3 regions of the Candidatus Enterococcus mansonii genome follow, and region 1 is predicted to be linked to each of the others. Evidence: predicted binding sites of a transcription regulator. Region 1 holds the regulator's gene; each other region holds the start of a gene.
The links. The regulator CtsR, encoded in region 1, represses protease genes until heat stress. The targets are predictions, from matches to a motif close to TTGGTCAAAAAAGGTCAAANA.
Positions count from the first base shown of each region.

Region 2: the regulator CtsR is predicted to act here: its motif matches at 941-961, upstream of clpB (ATP-dependent chaperone ClpB).
Region 3: the regulator CtsR is predicted to act here: its motif matches at 2,152-2,172, upstream of clpP (ATP-dependent Clp endopeptidase proteolytic subunit ClpP).

Region 1 is NZ_NGLE02000001.1:1,579,080-1,582,359, forward strand. It holds gene A5880_RS07245 (ATP-dependent Clp protease ATP-binding subunit) at 1-1,488, opposite strand, end outside; gene A5880_RS07250 (CtsR family transcriptional regulator) at 1,493-1,960, opposite strand; tRNA gene A5880_RS07255 (tRNA-Pro) at 2,118-2,191, opposite strand; tRNA gene A5880_RS07260 (tRNA-Arg) at 2,276-2,349, opposite strand; tRNA gene A5880_RS07265 (tRNA-Leu) at 2,449-2,534, opposite strand; tRNA gene A5880_RS07270 (tRNA-Gly) at 2,545-2,616, opposite strand; tRNA gene A5880_RS07275 (tRNA-Thr) at 2,625-2,697, opposite strand; tRNA gene A5880_RS07280 (tRNA-Leu) at 2,730-2,811, opposite strand; tRNA gene A5880_RS07285 (tRNA-Lys) at 2,824-2,896, opposite strand; tRNA gene A5880_RS07290 (tRNA-Val) at 2,903-2,975, opposite strand; rRNA gene rrf (5S ribosomal RNA) at 2,991-3,106, opposite strand; rRNA gene A5880_RS07300 (23S ribosomal RNA) at 3,200-3,280, opposite strand, start outside.
Region 2 is NZ_NGLE02000001.1:3,139,855-3,143,134, forward strand. It holds gene dnaI (primosomal protein DnaI) at 1-75, shown strand, start outside; gene A5880_RS14720 (hypothetical protein) at 343-813, shown strand; gene clpB (ATP-dependent chaperone ClpB) at 1,199-3,280, shown strand, end outside.
Region 3 is NZ_NGLE02000001.1:646,216-649,495, reverse strand. It holds gene whiA (DNA-binding protein WhiA) at 1-596, shown strand, start outside; gene A5880_RS03075 (hypothetical protein) at 630-833, shown strand; gene A5880_RS03070 (DsbA family protein) at 848-1,369, opposite strand; gene clpP (ATP-dependent Clp endopeptidase proteolytic subunit ClpP) at 1,475-2,071, opposite strand; gene A5880_RS03060 (hypothetical protein) at 2,378-2,896, shown strand.

The sequences.
Region 1 (3,280 bases):
TGTCCATTGGGAAACAACATTAGCCACATCTTGTTCTGTCACACGATTAGCATAGCCTGACGCTTCTTTTTGTTCTAATAATAGAATATTTTCTAATTTCCGAGCCATTTTTTTCTCTTTTTGACGTAATCTTGCTGCACTTTCAAACGATTGCGATTGAATAGCTTGTTCTTTTTCTTGAATCAAACGAATGATTTCCAAACGTAATTCATTAATTTCTGAAGGCTCATCGGCTAAGTCTAAACGTACTTTGGCTGCTGACTCGTCCATTAAATCAATTGCTTTATCCGGTAATTGGCGAGAATTAATATAGCGTACGGATAGCTGAACTGCTGCGTGCAAGGCATCATCTGTGATTTCTACTCCATGATGCTCTTCATAACGAGAACGCAGACCTTTTAAAATTTCTTCCGCTTCTTCTGGTGTTGGTTCATCAACTTGCACACGAGCAAAGCGTCGTTCCAAAGCAGAATCTTTTTCAATATATTTTTGGTATTCATCCAAAGTAGTGGCACCGATTGTTTGCAACTCGCCTCTAGCAAGTGCCGGTTTTAGAATATTCGATGCATCAATCGCTCCTTCTGCACCGCCTGCACCAATCAAGGTATGCAACTCATCAATAAATAAAATTACTTGTCCATCTTGATAAATTTCATCAATCACTTTTTTCAATCGATCTTCAAATTCACCACGATATTTTGTACCAGCGACTAACGCACCCATATCTAGCATCATCAATCGTTTTTCCTGCATATCTTCTGGAACTTCACCATTGACAATTTTTTGTGCTAAACCTTCAGCAATCGCTGTTTTACCAACCCCAGGTTCGCCAACTAATACTGGGTTATTTTTGGTCCGACGACTTAATATCTGGATCAAACGTCTCACTTCTTGCGAGCGACCAACAACAGGATCTAGATTATTTTCGCGAGCCAATTTTGTTAAATCACGTGCCAAAGAATCTAATGTGGGTGTTCCCTTAGGTGCTGCTTTTTGTGCTTGGCTATTACGTCTCCGTCCAACATTACCGCTCATTTGTGGATCAGTAACACCAATTTTCTTCATTAATAACTGACGCATTTTTGACAAACTTAACCCTAGATTCAATAAAATACGCGACGCCAGTATATCTTCATCCCTTAATAAGCCCAATAAAATATGCTCTGTGCCAATATTTGGCGCACCTAAACGTTTCGCTTCATCACCCGCATAAGCAAAAATTTGTTTTGCACGAGGAGAATAAGGTAAATAAGTGCCTTTAGGATAGGATTTAACTGTTCCATATCCTGTTAGATGTTCTATTTCTTCGCGAATATCATTTTTATCTGTATTCAATTGGCGTAAAGATTTCCCTGCGATTCCATTTGGCTCTAAAACTAAAGCCAGCAATAAATGTTCTGAACCAACAGATTGATGCCTAAAATATTTTGCTTCTTCTTGTGCAATAGCTAATACCGCTTTGGCACTTTCTGTAAATAATTCATCCATACTATCATTCCTCCTCATAACTCAAACGTTCTAAAAATGAATGCATCAATTGAGCACGTAAATAATCTTCATTTGATCCAGCTTTGCCTAAAATTTGTTTTCCAAGAACGGATAACATTAAGTTTCCTTCTCTTTTTGTAATCACATCTTCTTCATATAACTTCTGTATAAAAATCAGTGCATCTTTTTCTGAAAGCTCATTGCCTGTAAACTGAGCCATTTGCTTTAATAGTTGATCGCTGTCAGAAATCTGGACTTTAGCAATCCTAATATATCCGCCGCCTCCACGTTTGCTCTCAACAGAATAGCCTCGTTGAATGGTAAAACGTGTGTTAATAACATAGTTAATCTGGGAAGGAACACAATTGAATAAATGAGCCATTTCAGCTCTACGAATCTCGATTTTACTACTTTCTTCAAGAATCTTCTTTAAATATGCTTCTATTAAATCTGAAGTATTTTGATTACTCATCACACTCATCCTTTCCCCTTGACTAATACTGACCTTAATTATACATAATTTCAAAGGTTTAATAAAGGAGAATGTCCCAATTGATAAAAAAAGATACATATTATCCCTAATAAAAGATGAAACAAAAAAAGAACAGAAAAATTACTCTGTTCTTAAATCGGGAAGACAGGATTCGAACCTGCGACCCCTTGGTCCCAAACCAAGTGCTCTACCAAGCTGAGCTACTTCCCGTAGCTATAATAATAAAAAAAGACTAAACGTTTAAAAGGAACCAAATCTCCATACCTTCTAAATCGCAGTCAAACATTTTAACTATGCACCCAAAGGGAGTCGAACCCCTAACCTTTTGATTCGTAGTCAAACACTCTATCCAGTTGAGCTATGGGTGCTTAAAACAAGGATCAAAGCCAGATGTATTTATCTGCTTTGTACTTTTCAACATTTATTCTGTCAACTTCGCAATTGTCATTCACAGTGTTTCAAAGCAATGCCGAGGACCGGAATCGAACCGGTACGGTGATCACTCACCGCAGGATTTTAAGTCCTGTGCGTCTGCCAGTTCCGCCACCCCGGCGAACAAGCTAAGCGGAAAACGGGGTTCGAACCCGCGACCCCCACCTTGGCAAGGTGGTGCTCTACCACTGAGCTATTTCCGCATTCTGGATGCCGGCTAAAGGATTTGAACCCTCGACCCTCTGATTACAAATCAGATGCTCTACCAACTGAGCTAAGCCGGCGTATTTTCGCCTTATTTCAAGCGAGACTAAAATGCGGGTGAAGGGACTTGAACCCCCACGCCGTAAGGCGCTAGATCCTAAATCTAGTGCGTCTGCCAATTCCGCCACACCCGCAAAATATTTCTATGAGCCGTGCAGGGCTCGAACCTGCGACCCTCTGATTAAAAGTCAGATGCTCTACCAACTGAGCTAACGGCTCAAAAAATGGAGGTTAACGGGATCGAACCGCTGACCCCCTGCTTGTAAGGCAGGTGCTCTCCCAGCTGAGCTAAACCTCCAATACAACACGTTTAGCGTGGCGACGTCCTACTCTCACAAAGGGAAACCCTTCACTACAATCGGCGCTAAGAAGCTTAACTTCTGTGTTCGGCATGGGAACAGGTGTATCCTTCTCGCTATCGCCACCACACTGGGTGTTGTTGTATTCAAATGAGTGATTGTTCACTCAAAACTGGATTGAAGTCGTAATCAATTGACCGAAACACTTTTTTATTTCGTTTCTTTGGTTAAGTCCTCGACCGATTAGTATTGGTCCGCTCCGTACATCACTGCACTTCCACTTCCAACCTATCTACCTGATCAT
Region 2 (3,280 bases), 1.6 Mb from region 1:
CGTCGAATTATGGAGCGTATTCGCTACCTTGCAAAAGAGATTACTATGTCTGGAAATGATAGAAGAAATGGTTAGAGGATGTAATGAAGTGTAGTAGGTAACAAGAAACACAGCTCGTTTCTTCATTGTGTTTCTTTTCAGTTGGATTAAAAAAGATTGGAACAAAAGCGATTAACTCTGAGAAATAAAAGGAGTTGCTTTTGTTTCAGTGTTCATTTGGTTTTCAGGTGGCTGGGGTATGACTCATAGAGTGATGTTCCAGCCACTTTTAGGAATAGTAAATAATAATAGATAATGATAAATGATGAAACACATCATCAAAATAATGTTGGAGGCGATTTTATGAAAAAAATAGCAACGCCTATGTTAACATTCCTTCTATTGATTTCTTTAGGAGCGTGCACAGAAAATCAAAAAGAATCATCAAAAGGAAGTGAAGAAACGTCAATGAGTAGCCAAAACGATCAAGCAACGGATGACACATTTACTAGCAAGAAAAAAGAGAACGCTCAATCAATATTTACGGCGATTTTAACAGAAGACGCTAAAGAAAATGATACAAAAGATCAATCAATCCGCTTGGTTTTGAAGGAAGTAAAAGCGATTGAAGATCCAGAAAAAATAATTGCTATGATGGAAAATGATGGTGTCATTTTAAATGTAGTCAACGAACAATTAGCTGATGGAATCAACTATGAAAACTTAAAAAAAGGAGACAATATCCGATGTACATTAGTTGGATTACCCGCAATGACCAGATCAATACCTCCACAAATTGCTGGAAATTCAGTAATTAAAGTTGAAAAAATTTAAAACCTAAGCTCGTCTTAAAACGTGTTTTCCCTGTTTTAGTGGGTGAACGGACACTAATCTTTGCTAAAAAATAAATAAGTTGTATCATAAAAATAAGCAGAGAATATTCGCCAAAATGAGCAGTTTTCATTTGACCTTTATTGACCAATTGACTATAATTGATTTATAAGGTCAAAATTAATCAGACTTTAGTCCTTAGTAAAATAGTACAAAAGACGGAATTTTTTTTTAAAGATAAACAGTACTATTGAATTAGCTTAACTAGCTTTATGAGCTAGCCTTTTAGAAAAAAGATAAAATAGATTGTGGCAGAAGACACCGCTCTCCTATTTTTCTGCGAAGGCTAAGCAAGCTCGTTATACGTTTAAATTTAGGAGGTAATTCTATGAATATCGAGAAAATGACAACAACATTACAAGAAGCAATTGCTCAGGCGCAACAAATCGCTGTTACTCGTCATCATCAGGAAATCGATATTGCTCATTTATGGAAGATTTTTTTACAACCCAATCACTTTGGGCGTAATTTTTATACAGATGCAGGGGTAGATGTCGAATCCTTTGAACATGAAATTGATAAAGCAATTGATGAATACCCCAGTGTACAAGGTGGAAATGTTCAATATGGACAAAGCATGAGTCAAAATCTATTTAATTTATTGGGTGAAGCGGACAAATTAAGAGTAACGTTCCAAGATGAGTTTTTATCAACGGAAATTGTGATTTTAGCATTGATGAAGTTGAAAAATTATCGTTTAACAAAGTATTTAACAAATCAGGGAATCACAGAAAAAGAGCTACGTAAAAATATTGAAGATATTAGAGGGGGAGATCGTGTGACTTCTCAAAATCAAGAAGAACAATACAAAGCATTAGAAAAATACGGCGTAGATTTGGTGCAACAAGTTAAAAGCGGTAAGCAAGATCCGATTATCGGTCGTGATGAAGAAATTCGTGATGTAATTCGAATTCTTTCGCGTAAAACAAAAAACAATCCCGTTTTGATTGGTGAACCAGGTGTTGGTAAAACAGCGATTGTCGAAGGGTTAGCGCAACGGATTGTCCGTAAAGATGTGCCTGAAAACTTAAAAGATAAAACAATTTTCTCATTAGACATGGGAGCATTGATTGCTGGAGCGAAATTCCGTGGTGAATTTGAAGAACGTCTAAAAGCGGTTTTAAAAGAAGTGAAAAAAAGTGAAGGTCGTATCATCTTATTTATTGATGAAATCCATAATATTGTTGGCGCAGGAAAAACAGAAGGCAGTATGGATGCTGGAAACTTGTTAAAACCAATGTTAGCTCGTGGTGAATTACACTTAATTGGTGCAACAACATTAGATGAATATCGCCAATATATGGAAAAAGACAAAGCATTAGAACGTCGTTTCCAAAAAGTCTTAGTGAAAGAGCCAACTGTAGAAGATACCATCAGTATTTTACGTGGGTTGAAAGAACGGTTTGAAATCCATCATAGCGTGAATATCCATGATAATGCGTTAGTTGCTGCTGCAACTTTATCTGATCGTTACATCACGGATCGTTTTTTACCTGACAAAGCGATTGATTTAGTGGATGAAGCAAGTGCAACGATTCGTGTTGAAATGAACTCAATGCCGACAGAATTAGATCAAGTTACACGTCGTTTGATGCAGTTGGAAATCGAAGAAGCGGCATTGAAAAAAGAATCAGATGATGCAAGTAAAAAACGTTTGACTACACTCCAAGAAGAATTGGCAGATCTTCGAGAAGAAGCCAATGCGATGAAAATGCAATGGGAAACAGAAAAAGAAGAAGTCAATGCTGTCAGTACTAAACGTGGAGAAATTGATAAGGCTAAACATGAATTAGAAGATGCAGAAAATAATTATGATTTAGAACGAGCAGCCGTGTTGCGTCATGGGACAATTCCTAAATTAGAAGAAGAATTAAAAGAGCTTGAAGCCAAAAATGCTAAAGATAATGTGAAAATGGTGCAAGAAGCAGTTACTGAAAATGAAATTGCTCAAGTGGTTGGACGTTTAACAGGTATTCCTGTGACCAAACTGGTTGAAGGTGAACGTGAAAAATTAATGAAATTAAACGAAACACTCCATAAACGAGTGATTGGTCAAGATGAAGCAGTCGATGCTGTTAGTGATGCGGTGATTCGTTCCCGTGCAGGCCTGCAAGATCCAAATCGCCCACTTGGTTCCTTCTTGTTTTTAGGACCAACTGGTGTTGGTAAAACAGAATTAGCCAAAGCATTAGCGGAAGATTTGTTTGATTCAGAGGATCATATGGTGCGAATCGACATGAGTGAGTATATGGAAAAACACAGTGTATCACGTCTAGTTGGAGCACCTCCAGGTTATGTTGGTTATGAAGAAGGCGGTCAATTGACTGAAGCAGTTCGTCGTAATCCTTATACAATTGTTTTGTTGGATGAAATCGAAAAAGCCCATCCAGATGTATTCAATATTTTATTA
Region 3 (3,280 bases), 930 kb from region 1:
ATGAGATTATGGGCAATGCCCAAAAAATGAGATCCTATTTAAGAGGAGCTTTTATGGCTTCAGGTTCAGTCAACAATCCAGAGACGAGCCGTTATCATTTAGAAATATTTTCGATCTATGAAGAACATAATGATGATATTTGCCAGATGCTCAATTATTATGATTTGAATGCCAGAACATTAGAACGCCGAAATGGGTTTATTTCCTATTTAAAAGGAGCTGAACGTATCGCGGACTTTCTAACTTTGATTGGTGCGACTAATTCAATGTTGAAATTTGAAGATGTACGAATTGTTCGTGATATGCGCAATTCGGTTAATCGATTAGTTAATTGTGAAACAGCCAATCTAAACAAAACAATTGATGCCGCATCTAAACAAATAGAAAATATTCAGTACATCGAAAGTGTAGTTGGATTGGGTGCGTTGCCGGAAAAATTACAAGAGATCGCTGAGTTACGTTTGGAATATCCAGAAGTCAGTTTAAAGGAACTAGGTGAAATGATCCCGTCAGGTGCTATTTCAAAATCGGGAATTAATCATCGCATTCGTAAAATCAATGAATTTGCTGATAAATTGAGAGAAAAAAGTGCATAGCTTATAGATAATAACAGAAAGTTGGTGATCCTGTTGGGAGTAGAAGATAAAGATTTTATCATGAGACAAATCAAACAACTGGGAGAAGGCTTGGGCAATTTTCTTGGAAAAGAGGACGTGGATAAAATTTTGGGCTTTCATGAAGACGCGCAAAAAGAAATTGAAGATTCCTCAAAAGTGAAAAAAACAAAGTCAACTCAATTATCTAAAGCAAAAGAGACAAAGCCAAAAAAGTAGCTTTGTCTCTTTTTTTAGTTATTTTCAATATAACGGATTAGTTCTTCTGTTGTTACAGACTCATCAAAGATATGGTCACCAATCACAATAGTCGGGACAAATTTAATATTTGCAGCAGTTGCTTCAGCAATTACAGCTTCGACAATTGCTGGATCCTCTTTTTTAGCCAATTGTAGGTTATCTTCGGCAAAAACGGCCACGTCTTCTAAAGAAAGATGCCCCCATTGATCTTGTGTAGCATACATTTGTTTAATATCAAGTAGCGCTTTTTTCGGCAAGTCATAATTGATATGATGATGCATGACATTTCCGCGCTGTAAACTTTCTTTTTCTTTATCGAAAAGTTTAATAATTCGTTGAACTTTGCCTTCTTCGACGTATTTATTCAAAAGATCAAATGATTCTTCAAACCATTTTTTGCAATACGGGCAGCGAACGTTCATAAATTCTACTATTTTCACTGGCGCGCTATCCTCACCGATCATTAGACCGTTTTTTGTTGTGACTTTTGTTGCATCAATAATTGAAATATCCATGTTATTACCATCCTTTCGTTACGTCTATCTTTAGTGTATCGTTTTTCATGGAAAGAATAAATAAAAATGCCTAAAATTTTCAAAGAAAACTTTAGGCTCTATGGACTATTGATTCAATGAACGACTATTTTCCATTACTTCATCAATCAAGCCGTATTCTTTTGCTTGTTGAGCAGTCATAAAGTTATCACGATCTGTGTCGCGTTCAATAACTTCAAGTGGTTGTCCAGTACGCTCTGCTAAGATTTTATTCAAACGATCTCTTGTATCTAAGATATGTTTTGCTGCAATCTCGATTTCAGTAGCTTGTCCTTGGGCACCGCCAAGTGGTTGATGAATCATGATTTCAGCGTTCGGCAATGCAAAGCGTTTGCCTTTTGTACCAGCGGTTAATAAGAAGCTTCCCATAGAAGCCGCCATACCAAGTACGATTGTTTGTACATCTGCTTTAACAAAGTTCATCGTATCAAAAATGGCCAAACCAGCAGAAACACTTCCACCTGGTGAGTTAATGTAGATATAAATATCTTTTTCAGAATCTTGTGCATCCAAGAATAATAATTGGGCAATGACTGAATTGGCTACATTGTCGTCAATGGGGCCGCTTAACATGATAATTCTATCTTTTAATAAACGTGAATAAATATCATATGCTCTTTCTCCACGAGATGACTGTTCAATGACTGTTGGTATTAAATTCATAGTATATTCCTCCTATATAAAAGCTCTTCAAATCATTTTATCACAAAGCACACGTGAATGCTTAAAAAAAGTATACTTTATTGGTCAACAAAGGTCAACTTTGACGCACATCTTTTTTGCAGATAAAAAATGAAGTTGATGTTCAAATTGTTATTTGCAAACAAAACATCAGAAAATCGTTTAGAAATAGAAAGGCAATAGAAAAAGTAGCAAAAAATGAGAGATTTTTTTTTCGTATTTTTTTGTCCTTGTTAAAGAGTGTGTTATACTAAAAAAAACAAGAACGAATAGAGTGAGGGAATCTGAATGGTTGTTTTTATTGCAGGAATGACAGGCGTCTTTATAGGAGCTGTTATCGTATCTATTGGTGTCGCATTACGCGTGTCTTACGATCAACGCAAGTCTGTACGTTATCGTGAGCTTGAGCACTTTGTAAAAGAAATTGAAACATTGAATCTTCTGAACAAAAAAATCAGTGAGATTTTACAAAAAAGAGATATCTATGTTGATAAGTCGGTGAACTTTATTTCGATGGACGATTGTTATATCAGTATTGATGATTTTATTTATTTAGAATCATTTTCGTCACAAAATAATTTCTACTTGCCAACCTATTTGATAGAAGAATTTTTCAAAAAAATTGCTCATAGAAAAGTGATCTTAACTCCTGATGAAGTGATTTCGATGGGGGGAAGTACGTACAAAGGTGGAAGAGTTATTTTAGAAAGTTTCTCAGAAGAGTTGCTTTCGATTATTGAAGATAAAAAAAGGCAAATGAAACGTTTAACACATAAGCCTTTATATTATTTCCAAAAAGATTCATAAAAACAAAAAATGGCTGCAACTCAATGTTTTGAGAGGCAGTCATTTTTTTGATTGTTTTTATTCAATTCAGCTTGTTTATTGTTAAAAAGCTTAACTGCTCATTTTGTCTCTTTGATGAACGTTAAGTAAGAAAGGAAAGACAGTTTTTCGGAATTTTCTGAATCTTTTTATCAAATTTTATTGACATTCTCATTTATTCGGTATATAGTTAACAAAAGCTTTTATTTATCACATGCTATTTTAATCTTTATAGATTTTATACAATGAGGAGACCGTTGCCATGAAGAAGACAGAAAACAATCACGTATTAGTCATTATTTTATCGTGTAGGACTTAGAACACTGAGAAATTTCGCAGATGTTTGAGTCCTGTTTGTCTTTGGTA